3 regions of the Viridibacillus sp. NPDC093762 genome follow, and region 3 is predicted to be linked to each of the others. Evidence: riboswitches for the same ligand, from Rfam matches in the RefSeq annotation. Region 3 holds a riboswitch; each other region holds the start of a gene.
The links. Region 3 has a riboswitch for thiamine pyrophosphate ahead of ACQKM9_RS00750 (ABC transporter substrate-binding protein). Riboswitches for the same ligand answer to the same signal wherever they lie in the genome.

Region 1 (5,849 bases), on a different contig from region 3:
TGCAAAGAATTCCTCTTTTTCAGCCCATGTTTTTTCAAGCGCTTCATAAGCCTCTTGACGCACTGTAGCATCTGGATGTGAACTTAAGTTATTCGCTTGACCTACAGACAGTACTTTTTCCTCACCATCAATTGTAAAAGGAATTTTAATATCGCTAATCAATAGATCATACATTTCTCCCCAAGCATTATAACCATCTACCTTTAATGCGGAAATAATATTCTCTTCCTGCTCAGAAAGTTTTAATTTAGTTTCATCTCGCCATTCATTTAAAGTGAAATTAAATTGTGATAACTCTTCAGTAGCAAGTAGATCTGTCCATTTTTCTTCTTCAATGCCACTTAGTACTTGTTGAAATTGCAATTTAATTGGAGCAAAATTCGCAGCTAATGATGAAATTTCACTACGTAGTAAGGATGCTTTTTTATCAATCATATCTTGTGCTTGTAAACACGATACAAACGAATTGGATTGCCCCATATTAATATATACTTCTGTCATTAATTCTAGAACATTTAAAATGGATTTTGCATCTTCTGCTACAATACTTGAAACTGCATTTTGTAGTTCTTCTAATTCAACTTGGATTCTGTCTAATTGGATTCTTAATTCTTCTGAATTGCTACCTCCTGCAAATACGCTCTCTAAATCCCATACTTCTGGAAATTTTTCATTTGTCATATTCAAGCCTCCATTACCAAATTATCTTACATATTCAGTATAATACTTCTGGACTCGAAATAGTTAGACTTCTTCGCTAATAGTTTCAGAAGGATCAGTAATTTGTAATCCTCTCAGTTCACATTCTCTTGTAACATGTGCAATGACTTCTTTTAGCACTTGAATTCGTTCGTACTTTTTATCTTCACCCGATATTAAAATCCATGGTGCATGAGGTTTATCTGTCTTCTTGAACATATCATTTGCTGCTTCAACATAAAGTGGCCACTTGTCACGATTTCGCCAATCTTCATCTGTTAATTTCCATTTTTTATAAGGATCTTCTTGTCGTTCTTTAAATCGATTTAATTGTTCTTCTTTTGACACTTGAATCCAGAATTTTGCTACGATATAGTTATCATCTGTAAGTAGTTTTTCAAATTGGTTAATTTCTTCGTAGGCACGTTGCCAATCTTCTTGTTTAGCAAAGCCTTCAATACGTTCTACTAGTACTCGTCCATACCATGAACGATCGAAAATGCCGATTTGCCCTTTGTAAGGTAAGCGCGTCCAAAAGCGATGTAGATAGTTGTATTTCAGTTCGAAGGGTTGCGGTGCAGCAATTGGGTGTACAATATACCCACGAGGATCCAGTCGTTGTGTTAAGCGTTTAATGGCTCCACCTTTACCAGCTGCGTCCATTCCTTCAAATGCTAACACAAGCCCAATATTATGATTGAACAAGAACTGTTGAATATTTAATAGTTCAAATTGTAATTTTTTTAGTTCCTTTTTGTAGGAAAGTTTATCGTTTAGATGTTTATCTAATTTCATATCTTCAATGCGTTTACTCACTTTAAACACTCCTTTTACTTTTATACTATTATTTTACAGCAAATTCTTCCGAAATGATATTTGTTGTTCTAACTAATCGAATGTATACTTTATACATATGATTTAAAATTGGTATAGATTTTTTGTATATTAACGCAATGGATAACGAGATACTTTTCTACTTCAGAGTGCAACAAAGTTCAGATTTTCATACTATTTTCAACATGAAGGAGGAGATTTTATTGGGGAGATTAATTATTATTACCATCGCTTATATTGCAATGGTATCCGTGAACTTAGCTGCTAATATTCTTCCACTAAATGGTCAAACTACTGGCGAAATCTCCGACAGTTATACGGTTCTTTTCACTCCAGCACGATATGTTTTTAGTATTTGGGGCTTTATATACATAATTTTAGCTTACTGGATTTATAAACATTGGTTCAATTATCAGAATAAGAACTCAATTTCTATTCAACAAACACTGTTATTTACAACCAGTTCCCTGCTTAATATTTTGTGGATTTTCCTGTGGCATTATCTTTACTTCCAACTTACTGTTGTCGTAATGATACTATTGTTAGCTTGTTTAGCACTTCTATATTTCTCATTTAGTAATGATGAACAAACATGGTCAAAGCGCATACCCATTTCCATTTACTTTGCTTGGATTTGCGTAGCAACAATAACAAATATCGCTTTCGTTTTAACGCATAATCATTGGAATGGCTTAGGTTTAAGTAATCCTTTGTGGGCTGTTATTATGCTTACCCTAGGTACCGCTATTGCACTTCATATCCGTTTCCACCATTATGATATTTATTTTCCTATCGTCTTCATTTGGGCTTATATAGGGGTTGCGGTAAAAAATGGCTTTGAGGAATTACTAGTAACGACCGCAGCACTTTTTTTAAGTGGTGTCTTATTGGCAGGAATCTTATTTATAAAAAAACAAAAGCCATCTAAATAATTGTAGAAAACAAAAAGACCTCCCTTGACGAAAATTCAAGGGAGGCTTTTTCATTATTTTAATCTAATTTAGTTGTAATAATAGGTTCACCATCTGTTACGATGATTGTATGTTCATATTGTGCAACTAGTGATTTGTCAGGCGTTATAAATGTCCAACCATCACCTGATTCAACGATATGTTCTGCTTTTTGAGAGATGAACGGTTCAACCGCTAAAACCATACCTTCTTTTAAAATTGTGCGATCCCATGCATCAAAATAATTTAATACATGTTGTGGTTCTTCATGAAGTGAACGGCCAATACCATGACCTGTTAAGTTCATAATAACCGCTAGACCGTTTGCTTTTGCTTCACGTTCAACTGCTTTACCAATTTGGTTTAAACGAGCACCTGATTTTACTTTTGTCATCGCACGATCAAATGCACTTTCTGCAACTTGACAAAGTTTATCGATTTCTGGGTAAGATCCACCACCTACAACAAATGACACGCCAGTATCTGCAAAATAGCCTTCAACATGACCTGAAACGTCGATATTAATAAGGTCTCCCTCTTTTAACATAAGGTTCCCTGGAATGCCGTGTGCAACCTGTTCGTTCACACTTATACATGTGTAACCAGGAAAATCATATTCACTTTTAGGTCCTGAAACGGCTCCATTTTCTTCAAATAAACGGCCACCAATTTCATCTAATTCTTTAGTTGTAATACCTGGTTTTGTTGCTGCCTTCATTGCTTCACGGATTTGGGCCATCACACGTCCGGCTTTTTTCAATCCCGCAATTTCTTCTTGAGTTATAGCTATCATTTTATACGGTCCCTTCTTCTCATATGTCTACTCTCTACTATAACACTTTTTTTGCAAAATGAAGAACATGAAAATCGAGTATCTTGCTATTTCAAATGTCTATATATTTAGAATATTTTTGTTTGATTCTAATATTAGATATATGACATTGCGTCCCTGAAAGTACTAAAAGAGGATTCCAACTATAAGGAATCCTCTTTTTTGAATCAATTTTTTTGTTGTAATAAACGAGGTGCTGATGTAAATAAAAGTACAGCTACAACAGCTGTTAGTATAGTAGCTGGCAACATATAAGTACCATTATAAATTATAGAATACAAATATACATTTTGATCACCTGCATATTCGCTAAAGAAGACAATTCCTGCTGTAGTATGAGCAATGTATCTCAATAAACCACCAAGTGTTGTACCTAGCACAATATACAAAGTCATTGCTTTTTTGTTTAATTGCTTACTCGCTGCATACACTAGATGTCTCACCACACCAGCAAATCCGACCACAGTAAATGCTAAAAAGTAATCGATAAAACCTTGGACAGGTGTAAAAATTGAAGCTCCCATCGCTACTTGCAATAAACCAATTAATAATCCGGTAATTAACCCACCTGAGACACCCCATCGGAATGCCATTAATACAATAGGTACCATAACGAGGCTAATAGAACCACCTTGAGCCCATAGCTTAAATGACAGCTGATCCAAAATTAAGCCGATTGCAGCAAAAATCGCAATCTCGATTAAAAACAACAATTTCTTTTTGTTCAAAATAAATATCCTCCCGTAGTTCTGATGTAGAACACACAAGACCTCAACGTACCCCATTGTAAATGGGCTCTAGATAGTAAAACTTTAGGCAACAAAAAAACGACATCAGGACAGGTCCTGACATCGGTTATATGTCGGTTTCTATCCACATTCCTACGCAAGTATTAACTTACAGGTTCAAAGGGTTAGAACTTTGGGTTCACTCTCAGCCGACCATTTCGGCTCCCCTTGTGGTAAATACATCATTTAATTGTAATTATAGAACACCCCTATTGTACTTAAACAATTCTTTTATTTCAATAGATTCTTCTTAAATGTTTGAGAGATTTTTTTCAAACATGTATATAATTAACAAAATGGCATTTAATGAGAGGGGTTACAACTAAGTGATTGATTTACTTAAAAAGTTAATTACATATAAAAGTGATACACCTACTGGCGCAAATGAAGCTTTACAATTTTGTGCTAATTGGCTCGGGCAACAGGGTGTAGATGTTAACCTACATCAAAATAATGGACTTGATATTTTAACAGCTGAAATTGGGCAAGGCGCAGATTGTCTTATCTGGAACGGCCATGTCGATGTCGTCCCAGCAGCAATTGAACAATTTACACCCTTTGTAGATGGTGACCTTTTATACGGGCGTGGAGCTGCTGATATGAAAGCCGGAGTCGCGGCGATGATGTTCAGCTTTGTAGAGCTATCCAAATCAGCTGACAAGCTGCCTAGACGCCTTCAACTACATCTGGTGACAGACGAAGAAACTGGTGGTGAAAATACATCAGGATGGCTTACCCGTAATGGATATAATGGTCAATTTGTTATTTGTGGTGAACCTACACAATTGCAAATTGGTTTACAAGCAAAAGGCATTCTTCAATTCGAAATTCAATTCAAGGGTAAAGCATCACATGGTAGTCGTCCTTGGGAGGGGCTAAATGCTGTTTTACAAGCCATGCATTTCCACTCAAAACTGTTAGAATCACCAATAACAAATGCTCGTAATGCATTTTATGATTCTCCATCGATTAATTTGGCTACAATACAAGCAGGTGAACGTTTTAATGTCGTCCCAGATCAGTGCAATGTACGTTATGATATCCGATACGTTCCAGGACAATCAGCAGAAGTTATTCTACATGACATTCAGAAAATCCTCGATGACGAAAAGATCCAAGCTGAAATCATTATTCACAGTAAAGCTCCTGCTGTTACAACAAATGCTGATGATCCATTTGTTTTATCATTATCAAAAACAATTGTTGCAGTTTGCAACAAGCAGGCCATGCTATTTGGACAACATGGATCTGCTGATACTCGATTTTATGCTGCCGATGGCGTAGGAGCCATTGAATTCGGCCCAACTGGAGCAGATTGGCATGGTCCCGCTGAATATGTCAGCATTTCATCTGTATACCATTTTGCAAATATAATAAAAGAACATGCATTGAGTTGAATCTTTTTGGGCGTTCTAGCGTAAATAATAATATGAATGGAGGTGCTTGGGCTGGATAACAATCGAGTATTGTCGGCATTGTGTTACTTCAGTATATTTTTTGCAGGATTTATTTTGCCTGTGATTGTTTATTTTGTCAGTACTGATTCGAATGTAAAAAACCATGCAAAACGAGCATTCATATCACACCTTTTACTCATTATCCCATCCATTATCGGTTTCATTATTTTCTTTATCGTATTTGGATTTTATGGCAGTGGTTCTGATAATTTTATAAGTACAGGACCTATTTTAATTATCTCGTTCATCATTTTAGAAATTCTACTATCTGTAGCAGTGATCATTTGGA
Region 2 (5,849 bases), on a different contig from region 3:
CAACCAAGCAAAGCACCGCTAACACTTGATACAAGGAAAACGGGCATAAAGAATAGTGCAGTAACTGAAGTGCCCATTAAAATTTTGGCATAGGGTACTGCAACCAATGAAGCGAGTATGCCAGTACCAATAGTTTCTCCTACAGCAGCTAGCCAGACTTTACCGTAGTGTTTGTAGAGTACACCTGCTAAAAAAGCTCCAATCATACCACCGGGAAAGGCGAGTAAGGAACCGGTGCCAGTTATTACTCGGACAAGCCCAGTAAGAAATGCAATAAGAACAGCTGGGCCAGGTCCTAGCATTACAGCAGCTAGAACATTTACAGCATGTTGAACAGGATATGCACGTGCAATACCTGCTGGAAATGATACAAAAACAGATCCTGCAACGGCGATAGCGACAAACATGGCTATAGTCGTTTTGCGTGAAGTCATGAAATTTTCGCCACCTGTTGTAAGACATGAAGTAGTTGTCGTGTGGCTACAAATGGTTCTTCATGTGTTGTGATAGCAGAGATGAGTGAAACGCCATCTGCTCCTGCTCTGATCACGGTTTGACAATTATTTATTGTAATACCACCAATACCAACAATAGGTAGAGAGGGATACGTAGCAGCTGTTTGTTCTATTAATGTTGTACCAGCAGGGGAATTTGCGTCTGACTTAGAGGTAGTAGCGTAGACTGGACCAATGCCTACGTAATCAGCTCCTGCCTTTATTGCAGCGGTTACCTCTGTTAATGAATGGGTAGAGACACCTAGAATTTTATCTAGACCAATCTTTTCTCGGACCGCATTTGCGTTAGCGTCATTTTGGCCGACGTGCACACCATCTGCATCTAGAGCGATTGCTAAATTTACATCGTCATTGATAATGAAAGGTACATTATATTTTTTACACAGGGCTTTGCATGATTTAGCAAAGTTTATTTTATCTTCCCCGGTGAGCGCATTTTCTCCTTTTTCTCTGAATTGAAAGAAGGTAATGCCACCACGGAGAGCTTCTTCTAAAACAACGAGTGGATCGTGTTCGTCGATGTTTTGACTCCCCATAATGAAATATAACTGAAGTTGTTCTCTATTCAATGATCATAACTTCCTTTCTTGCCCTTTCTGAAATTTCACGATAGGCCCAATGATTTGTAGGTCCATGGCCAGCACCCAATTGTAGTCCATTCTTTATAGCGGCTTGGATAAAATGTTTCGCATCAATTACGGCATCTGAAGCAGTAAAACCTTGTGCCAAACGAGCTGCAATAGCTGCTGAGAATGTACAGCCTGTACCATGTGTATCTTTCGTGCTGATTCTTTCAGAACGCATGATGAATCGTTCACCTTTTGCTGATAAAAATAAATCCTCTGCATAATCTTTTGTATCGCGGTGCCCACCTTTTAAGACAACGGCTTGAGCGCCCATTGTAATTAGCCGATTTGCAGCATTCTCTACATCACTATCTGAGTGAATCGTTAATCCTGTGAGTACTTCAGCTTCAGGAATATTAGGTGTAATAATGGTTGCAAGTGGTAGTAGCTCAGTTTTCATCGAGTGTACAGCTTCATTTAATAGAAGTGATGCACCACCTTTTGCAATCATGACTGGATCAATAACGAGCATTGGTAGATCATAACTTTTTAATGTTTCAGCTACTCCGTGGATGATTTCTGCTGAAAAAAGCATCCCTGTTTTAATAGCTCCTACTTGGAAGTCATCAAGGACAGCTTTGATTTGGCTGACTACATTGTTCACTTCTACGGCATAAACGTCGTGAACACCTAGTGTATTTTGTGAAGTCACTGCTGTGATTGCAGATGTACCAAATGTACCAAGTTCTTGAAATGTTTTTAAATCTGCTTGAATACCTGCTCCACCACCACTATCAGAACCTGCGATTGTCATAGCAACATTTGTCATATTTGAATATCCTCTTTTTCTACAATTTTCATATTGTCACGTAAATCTTCTGAAGTAAGAGAATATAAACTGTTAATCATTTCAACTGCAAAAGTGCCTGGAGCAATGGCTGTTTTTGCAGCTCTTTCTCCAACTTGTTTGTAAAATGATAGAGCATTAGCTGTTGCTTGCAAATGATGGCCATCTGAAACAGCAAGAAATGCACCTGTCACCGCACTAAGCAAGCACCCGGAGCCTGTAATTAGTGGCATTAAGTCATGCCCACCATCAATTTGAATTGTCGTTTGGCCATCGGTTACGGTATCCTCAAACCCAGTGACTGCAACAATACAGTTAAGCCGTTTAGCAACTTGTTTAGCAGTTAGTTGTACATCTATTTGACCTTCACCAGCATCAGCTCCCCTTGATTGCCATTCGATATTACCGAGTGTAGCAAGTTCACCTACATTACAGCGGATAGCCGTAACTTGGACTTCCTTTAAAATGGTTGTCACGGATTTCTTACGAAACACACTAGCACCTACGCCAACTGGGTCAAGAACAACAGGAATACCTTTTTTATTGGCACTTTTACCTGCCTCAATAATGGATAAAACAGTTCCTTGATCGAGTGTACCAATGTTAAGAACTGTACAGTCTGCAAGAGCAGCCATTTCAGCTACTTCCTCGATTCCCTCCGCCATCATAGGAGAAGCACCTAGTGCGAGGAGACCATTAGCTTGGAAATTGGCAACAACGATATTGGCAATATTATGGACTAGCGGTTTTTCGCCACGTAACTTTTCAAGGAAAGGTTGTTGATCCATTATTTAGTCAGCTCCTTTTCGTAATGTCCAATTGTCCATTGTTGTTTCGTCCAAGCCATTTCCCAGAAATGCCATTCATAATAACTACTTTTACGGAAATGTTCTTTTAGTTGTTGAATACGTGCAGGGGGTAAGTCTTTGGCAAGGTCATTCATGCGATTAATTTGTTCTTCTACTAATTCTCCGAACCACTCAGAGCCATATGTTTGAATCCATTTATCATAAATAGGGTGATTAGGTTTTGAATCTTTTAGGCGGTCGCCAATTTCATAGTAAAGCCAGTAACAAGGAAGTATTGCAGCGAGAGTATCAGCTAAATCACCATTGTTTGTAGCGCGATACATATGAGATACATATTCATATGCTGTCGGTGCGGGCTCAAATGCAGCAAACTCTTCATCTGTAATTTCCAACATAGTAAAAAATTGTTCATGAAGTGACAATTCAGCAATACAAGTTGATTCAGCATGTTTGGCAAAACGTTGTGTAGTATGTAAATCATTTGCCTTTACTGCTCCTAGTGCTTGCACCTTTGCAAAGTGGGTTAAATAATAAGCATCTTGTTGTACGTAATATTGGAAAATATCGAGTGGTAAAGTACCTGCTGCTAATGATTTTACAAACGGATGTTGAAAGCTACCTTCCCATAAATCATTACACTCTTGTCTTACTTCTTCACAAAATGTCATCTTTATGCACCCCAAGTTCATTTGTTTTTGAAAACAAAAAGCCGCCCCCTGATCTGTGTCAGTAGGCGGCGAGCAATCATTTTCAATAAAACAAAATAGACTGATAGCGCCACTTCCCTCCGCTGGTATGAGCCAGATCAGGTTCCAAGGGTCCGTAGCACTCTACGTCTCAGCCAATTATATGACTCCCCTAGTGGTTAAAAAGCGATTTAGTTTTCAACATCAATATAACATAAATATTGGAATTAGCAAGGTGTAATTAAGCAAAGTAAATAGATTGTAATAAATGGCATTAAGCCATAGATATGAGCTGATTTCTATGTTAAGATACAAATTATCTGAATTTGATAGTGGGAAGCAAGGTGTTTAGATGGGCACAACGGCAACAGTGAAAGAGCCTGAAGTGAAATTAAATTTATTTCATTTAACTTGGCCGATTTTTTTAGAAGTATTTTTATTTATGTTAATGGGGCTTGCTGATACATTTATGCTGAGCGCATTGTCTGATGATGCAGTATCAGGAGTAGGAGCAGCCAATCAATATATTCATATAGCAATTTTAATATTAGAAGTAATAGGAAACGGGGCATCGATTGTTGTTGCTCAATATTTAGGGTCTAAGCGTTATTTGGAAGCAGCCAAAATTTCAGCACTAGCCGTTTCCTTGAATTTAGTTATTGGTTCAATAATGAGCATCGCTTTCGTGATTTTCTCGAAAAATATTATGATTGCAATGAATTTACAAGGTGATGTGCTTGAGTATGCTAGTAAATATTTATTCATTGTTGGGGGAGCAATTTTCCTACAAGCAATCATCAACTCGTTAGCAGCGATTATTCGTGTGCATGGTTGGACCAAACAGACTATGTATGTATCGCTTGGAATGAATATTTTTCATGTAATAGGGAACTATGTTTTGATCTTCGGTAAATTTGGCTTCCCTGAACTAGGGGTGCAAGGTGCGGCAATTTCATCAGTCGTCAGTCGTGTTTTGGCTCTATTAGTATTCTTCTGGCTATTGTATCAAGCGCTAGAGGTACGTATTAAATTTCAATACTACGTTTCATTATCAAAAGAATACATCGGTAAGATTTTGCAAATTGGGCTTCCATCTGCATTTGAGCAGGTGATGTACCAAGGTTGTCAAATTGTCTTTTTATACTACGTGACGTATTTAGGTGCAGAATCACTAGCAGCTCGGCAATACGCTTATAATATTTCAATGTTCACCTATTTATTTGCTATAGCGATTGGAACAGGAACTGCGATTATGGTTGGCCGTTACGTTGGTGCCAATGAAAAGGATGCAGCGTATAAACAATTGTGGGTTAGTCTGAAATGGGCGATTATATTTACACTAGTGATGGTCACAGTGGTGGTTATTTTCCGCTATCCGCTAATGCGTCTCTTTACTGATAATCCAGAGGTTATAAAAATTGGTGCGGCAGTGTTAATGTGTAGTATTTTGTTAGAAACAGGACGTACATTTAATATTACGATTATTAATTCATTGCGTGCTTCAGGTGATGCTAAATATCCATTAGTCATCGGATTTTTCTCAATGGTTTGCATGAGCTTACCACTTGGCTATTTACTTGTATTCCAATTAGATATGGGTCTAATAGGTGTATGGTTGGCAATTGCAGCGGATGAATGGTTCCGAGCTATTCTTGTTTTCTTTAGATGGAAAAGTCGTCGCTGGGAAAGATATGCTCTCGTTGCGCCTGATAAAACGAAGTAAATTGATTAGATGTGAGTTTTGCAAGTGATAGATTAGTATTACTTGAGAATTTAATCGCTGATGGCATAAAGTCATCAGTGATTTTTTTATTATAAAAAGATTACTCATTGTTCGTAAGTATCCCTATTATCAAGATGTTATGCAAGACCCTTGATATTTTATCTTTAGCCAACCAACACTTTGTTTTGTATACTTGGTAAAGAAGATTAATGAACGAGGTGTTAGGCATGGCATTGCCGAGAAAAGTAGAGAGTGCTAATAATATGAGAGAGAATCATGCGCTGTTCGCTTGTCCAGTTTGCGGGGATGAGATGATGGTGACTGAGGATTGTATTGTTGTTTGTGATAATCGACATTCTTTCGATATTGCAAAGCAAGGCTATGTAAATTTTATGACGCATGCTGCGACTTCAATGTATGGCAAAGATTTATTTGAAGCGCGTAAGCTGGTTATTGAGAGTGGATTATATGCACCTATGCATACAGCTATTTGTGATTTACTTAAGCAGATGAATACTAATGTTGCTGTACTAGATACGGGTTGCGGTGAAGGATCGCATTTAGAAAGTATTAAAAATAAATTCCAGGAGCGATCTGATAACGGTTTTGTTGGAGTAGGTATTGATATCGCAAAAGAAGGAATTATTGCAGCAGGAAGGCATTATAATGACATAATTTGGTGTGTCGGTGACTTAGCAAAAAG
Region 3 (5,849 bases):
ATGCTTGGTCACCTTCACCTGCTGAAGAAGGAAACTACATGATTCGTGCCCGTGTAAGTTATGAAGTACAGGGTCCAGTAATCACTTCACCAGCATCAAAATCTGTAACAAATCAAGCATCAACAAAAATCGAAGGAACAGCTTCACCAACAACAACGATTAAATTAAAACAAAATGATCAAGAAGTTGGATCTGCCGTGGTTGGAGCAGATGGTAAATTCTCAATCGATGCTAAATTATCAGAGGGTTCAAATGAATTCGTAGCAGTAGCAACTCTTGATAATCGAGTAATAGGGGAATCTGAAGCTGTCAATGTTGTATTAGATACGATGAAACCGGAACTGAAAATCGAAAGTCCGCTTGACGGGGATAAAACAAATCGTGAGTCAGTGACAGTTGAAGGTACTGTTGAAGATGCGAACCTAGATTGGGTACGTGTAAATGGAACAGACGCACCAGTAGTCAACGGAAAATATTCAAAACGTATTCTTCTCGACAACGGTGTGAATGAAATCAAAGTAGTAGCTAGCGATAAAGCAAACAACAAAGTAACAAAGAAAATTAGCATCACAGCAAATTATGATGCGCCTGTCATTGAAAACTTAACACCAGTAGAAGACCTTAATCTGGAAACAGGCAAAAGTGTTAAAATTGAATTTGATAGTGCAGTTGGATTGAAAGCTACTTTCGTCATCCACATGCCTCTAACAAACGTTAATGGACAAGTTCAAAATGCGACTGAGCTACCTATGTCAGAACAAGCAGACGGTCATTACGTAGGCTATTGGACAGTACCATCAGGAACAGTGGCTAAAGGAGCAGTAATTGAAGTAAAAGCTGTTGATAATTTCAAAAACGAAACGCGTCAAGAAGCGAAAGGTAAGCTATATATCAATGTGGAGAAATAAACGCTTTTGAGTAATGAACCCCCTATCTCTTTTGAGAAGGGGGTTTCTAACGTCTAAACGAAAAATGCATTTGCTTTAGCAATGGCATGCTAGAGGAACATAAAAAGAAGGGAAAAGTAATGAAAAACACTTTTTTTAATCACTATTTTGGACCATTTTACACTCTCATACATATCCTACAAAGAATGAATAGAAAAAGGAGTGAAATTGAATGGTTCAACCTTTTCATGGAGGACAGTGGCAACGCGAAAGTTCTAATTTCTGGCGGGGACAGCAGTGGAATCAAGGTAACGACTGGCGCCACGGTCAAAACTGGTTCCCAGGTCAGCAATGGAATCAATGGAATCAATGGCAACCGTGGAATCCTTGGAATCAATGGAATCAATGGAATCCATGGAATCCATGGAATCAATGGAATCCATGGCACCATGGGCACCGTTGGTAATTAATTAGAACGAGTATAGTCACACATAGATTTCACATATATTTAATACGACTATCAAGCATCCCCTGATTCGATTGAGTCAGGGGATATTATTATGTCTCAGAGGTAAAACACTTTAGAAGTGCAATGGGGATGCAAATTATCTAACAGGAGCACGCATATAATTGATTGAAAGGTGGGGGGATATTGAAAGAATATGCAGATACAATGATGAGATTTTTACCTTCTACGGCAACTATTTTACAAGTACAACAACCGGAAAAAAGGCCAGCAATACTGCTAGCAGATATAGATGGAGATCATATTGAAGAGATGATCGGAGCGTACAACTATCAAGGTCAAAATTATATAAAGATATTAAAAAAAAACCATAATGAATGGGTTCCAATAGCAGACATTAAAGGAAGCGGATATGGAATAACGAATTTAGTGGCTGTGCCATTAGTTAACAAAAATATAAATACATTAATTGTAGGTTGGCAAATAGGCAGTATATGGTCGAAGTTAGACCTACTGCAATGGACAAACAAAGGTTTTATTCATATACCAACGAATAATATGGTCTATAGTAAGTTGCAAGTTGAAGATATGCCGAGTACCCAAAATTCAGACGGAAAATATGAGCTAGCTATTTGGGTTCACGATACGGGTGATGCCTATAAAATAGCCGTCTATCGTTTTAATGGTATGAGACTTGTCAAAGCAAAGGATGTGTACCCATATTATTTCAAAAAAGTAGAAGCGTACTATAAGAATCTATTGAAAAATAATGATTATCCTTTTTATTGGTCCTATTTATCGGATGCTCAGATGAAGGCGGGAGATTTAGAACAGGCACTTATTTCAATTGATAAAACGTTGTCATTTAATTCACCATACCCATCTAAAGAAACCCTACTAGAAAAGAGAAGGCAAATCTTAAATAAGTTGAAGCAACACCAAGTAATCGCCCAAATCGTCATCGATAAAAAAAGAGGCGATGTTACGGGAGATGGCTTAATTGACACAATTCTTCTAACTGCTGAGAGAACTGAAGGAAGTCCATATTTAAAAAATATTACCTTAGTTGTTTTTAATGAAAAAACGAATTTTTATGAACAAATACCGTTAAAAGAAAATGCAGGTTATAATCCCACTATATCGCTCGGGGATTATACAGGAAATGATGTAGAAGACATTTTAGTTGTCATAGACTCAGGGGGAAGTGGTGGCATCATATTCGCATATATATTTGCATATGTGAATGGGGAAATGCGCCAAGTATTTGACTCGGATGCCTATAATGAACTTTCAAAATATGAAGTTAATTATTTGGATAATTACAAAGTTAGTGTTACTAGCTCCTACCCAGCGAAAAAGTATATCTTAGATCTAACTTATAAAGGGAAAGATTATTTGTCTGAAATTTATAATATAGACGGCACACTTAAAGCGCCAATTCAAGGGTGGGTGGATCCAATTAGCGGACTCTATCCTATAGATTACGCGCGTGATGGCAACTACGAATTTTTGGCATACCAAAAAATCGCGGGTAGATACCATGCAGATGGGTTGGGTTATGTAGAAACAATATTGAAATGGAATGGACATGAATTCGTTCCAGACCGCCAAACTGTATCGATTTTCGGTGAAGATTTACTAGCGAAATAATCTGTTTTTATATTAGCAGTTAGCAATTAGAGGGTGCTTAAGACGTGAATATTCTGCTAAATAACAAACACTCGAGTTAGTGCAACAAACACTCAAGTTAGCGCAACAAACACCGAAGTTAGCGCAACAAACACTCAAGTTAGCGCAACAAACACCGAAGTTAGCGCAACAAACACTCGAGTTACCTCAACAAACACAAAAACACCGCATTCCAAAATCTTACAACAACAATCCAAAACAATCATATCCAAATAAATATTGGAATCTTTTGTTTTTTTGATATAATAGGTGTGAAAGTTCATATGTGCAAGAATGTGGGGGGGCTGGTGTTGCCAGCTGAGAATGTATCCGATAGATGCTGACCCTTAGAACCTGATCTGGTTAACACCAGCGGAGGGAACATCAGCTAAAATCTCGAGTATCATTGAATTTTAGAGTGTATGTTAACGTCCGGAATAGTTCCGGGCGTTTTTCTTTTTGCATGGAACTTGTCAAAATAATATAGATGGAGGCAAGGGAAATGAAAAAATGTATGCTGCTGCTTGTAGCATTATTCGCTTTAGTTGGTTGCCAATCAAATGAGTCAAAAGGAAATGATAATGACTCGAAAAACGCATTAAAAAAAGTAACCGTCGTTTTAGATTGGACGCCAAATACAAATCATACTGGTTTGTATGTAGCAAAAGAACAAGGTTTTTTTAAAGAGCAAGGCTTGGATGTAGAGATCATTCAACCAGGTGAAACTGGAGCAGATCAACTAGTAGCTTCAGGAAAAGCCGAATTTGGTATCACAGCGCAAGAATCAATTACGCAAGCAAGAGTTCAAGGAGTCCCACTCGTGTCAATTGCAGCTATTATTCAACACAATACATCGGGCTTTGCATCCCCATTAGACAAAAATATTAAATCACCAAAAGATTTCGAAGGTAAAACATATGGAGGATGGGGTTCACCAATCGAAAAAGCTGTGCTTGATTCTCTTATGAAAATTGAAAACGCAGATAGTAAGAAGCTAGACATTATCAATGCAGGAGATGCAGACTTCTTTACAATGGTCAAAAAAGATGTAGATTTTGCATGGATTTACTATGCATGGACAGGTGTCGAAGCAGAACTGCGAGGAGAAAAGATAAATATGCTTTATTTAACAGACTATAGCGACAAGCTAGATTACTATACTCCAGTTCTTACAACAAATGAAAAAATGATCCAAAGAAATCCCGAAACAGTGAAAGCATTTACTAAAGCGACTTCACAAGGATATGAATTTGCTATAAAAGACCCAGAAGCGGCTGCAGATATCTTACTAAAAGCTGCCCCAGAATTAGATGCAGAGTTAGTTAAGAAAAGCCAACAATGGCTAGCTGACAAATATCAAGATGATGCAAAACAATGGGGAGAGCAGAAGCTTGAAGTTTGGAAAAACTATGCAAATTGGATGAGTGAAAATAACATATTAGAGGGTAAATTCAATCCTGAAAATGCGTTCACAAACGAATTTTTACCACAATAAGGAGGAGAAAGAAATGGCAAATTCATTAATCAGTGTACAAATTATTCCAAAAACAAAAACTTACGAGGATGTTATACCTTTTGTAGATGCAGCTATCAAAATTATCGACGATGCTGGTGTGAACTATGAAGTGCATCCACTTGAAACAACAATGGAAGGTGAACTTTCTGAACTACTAGAAATTATCAAAAAAATGAATGAAAAGATGATTGAACTAGGTAGTGTAAACGTCATTACTCAAGTGAAGATGCTTTATCAACCAACAGGTATCACACTTGGTACATTAACGGAGAAATACAGAAAATGAAATGGATACGTGAAAAAGGAGGAGCGATTTTTCTGCTCCTTTTCATTTTATGTTGTTGGGAATTGATTGTTCGCTTAAAAGAAGTTCCGGGTTGGTTGTTACCGGCTCCTACAGCCATATTTTCAGAGGCAATCAAAGCGATTCCTACTTTTTCAACCGATATTTTATCAACAACTCAGTTGGCAGTATTAGGACTTACAATTGGAAGCCTCGTAGGATTTATCATAGCGGTCTCCCTACATATGATGCCGAAAGTGCAGAAACTTGTTTATCCGTTACTTATTCTATCGCAAAATATTCCAATCATTGTTTTAGCACCTCTTCTAATTATTTGGTTCGGTTTTGGCTTATTTCCCAAACTGATCATTATAAGTTTAGTCTGCTTTTTCCCAATTGTTGTAGCAGCATTAGATGGCTTTAAAAATACCGCGCCAGAGCTCAAATACTATATGGAAATGGCGGGGGCATCAAAAAGCCAGTTATTTTGGAAACTCGAATTGCCACATTCACTTCCGTCCTTGTTTTCGGGATTGAAAATCTCTGCGACTTATAGTGTCATGGGGGCAGTTATTTCTGAATGGTTAGGTGCGAAAAAAGGGATTGGCGTATACATGACTTTATCTCAGTCCTCGTTCCGTACAGATCGTGTGTTTGTTGCTATCTTCACCATCATGCTATTAAGTGTCATCGTATTTAGCTTGTTACGTGTGGTTGAAAGAATAGTAATTAAAGGCAAACTGGAGAGGTGAGTACAATGTTACTTAAAATGGATCATATCGAAAAGTCTTTTGGTACAACACAGGTTCTACATGACATTTCTATACATGTAGAAGAAGGAGAATTTGTTGCATTACTCGGACCTTCAGGGAGTGGCAAGAGTACAATTTTTAATCTAATAGGTGGAATGGCTACACCAGATGAAGGAACTATTTCTTTGAATGACAAAACCATTCATGGACAAAAAGGCTTAATCGGCTATATGCCTCAGCAACCGTCACTTTTCCCATGGAGAACCGTCATTGAAAA

Region 1: it holds a riboswitch for thiamine pyrophosphate, as region 3 does, so the genes downstream of both, thiT (energy-coupled thiamine transporter ThiT) here and ACQKM9_RS00750 (ABC transporter substrate-binding protein) in region 3, are expected to answer to the same signal.
Region 2: it holds a riboswitch for thiamine pyrophosphate, as region 3 does, so the genes downstream of both, tenA (thiaminase II) here and ACQKM9_RS00750 (ABC transporter substrate-binding protein) in region 3, are expected to answer to the same signal.

Annotation. Positions count from the first base shown of each region.
Region 1 covers NZ_JBNNUK010000023.1:606-6,454, reverse strand. Annotated here, with positions in the region: gene ACQKM9_RS19120 (M3 family oligoendopeptidase) at 1-681, opposite strand, end outside; gene ACQKM9_RS19115 (polyphosphate kinase 2 family protein) at 745-1,494, opposite strand; gene ACQKM9_RS19110 (tryptophan-rich sensory protein) at 1,737-2,465, shown strand; gene map (type I methionyl aminopeptidase) at 2,524-3,276, opposite strand; gene thiT (energy-coupled thiamine transporter ThiT) at 3,483-4,043, opposite strand; TPP riboswitch at 4,177-4,282, opposite strand; gene ACQKM9_RS19095 (M20 family metallopeptidase) at 4,430-5,500, shown strand; gene ACQKM9_RS19090 (DUF4870 domain-containing protein) at 5,570-5,849, shown strand, end outside.
Region 2 covers NZ_JBNNUK010000008.1:78,483-84,331, forward strand. Annotated here, with positions in the region: gene thiW (energy coupling factor transporter S component ThiW) at 1-434, opposite strand, end outside; gene thiE (thiamine phosphate synthase) at 431-1,084, opposite strand; gene thiD (bifunctional hydroxymethylpyrimidine kinase/phosphomethylpyrimidine kinase) at 1,077-1,910, opposite strand; gene thiM (hydroxyethylthiazole kinase) at 1,907-2,716, opposite strand; gene tenA (thiaminase II) at 2,716-3,405, opposite strand; TPP riboswitch at 3,503-3,607, opposite strand; gene ACQKM9_RS11970 (MATE family efflux transporter) at 3,776-5,146, shown strand; gene ACQKM9_RS11975 (putative RNA methyltransferase) at 5,374-5,849, shown strand, end outside.
Region 3 covers NZ_JBNNUK010000001.1:166,131-171,979, forward strand. Annotated here, with positions in the region: gene ACQKM9_RS00730 (S8 family serine peptidase) at 1-908, shown strand, start outside; gene ACQKM9_RS00735 (hypothetical protein) at 1,028-1,357, shown strand; gene ACQKM9_RS00740 (hypothetical protein) at 1,540-3,003, shown strand; gene ACQKM9_RS00745 (hypothetical protein) at 3,083-3,283, shown strand; TPP riboswitch at 3,310-3,419, shown strand; gene ACQKM9_RS00750 (ABC transporter substrate-binding protein) at 3,524-4,516, shown strand; gene ACQKM9_RS00755 (thiamine-binding protein) at 4,530-4,823, shown strand; gene ACQKM9_RS00760 (ABC transporter permease) at 4,820-5,572, shown strand; gene ACQKM9_RS00765 (ABC transporter ATP-binding protein) at 5,578-5,849, shown strand, end outside.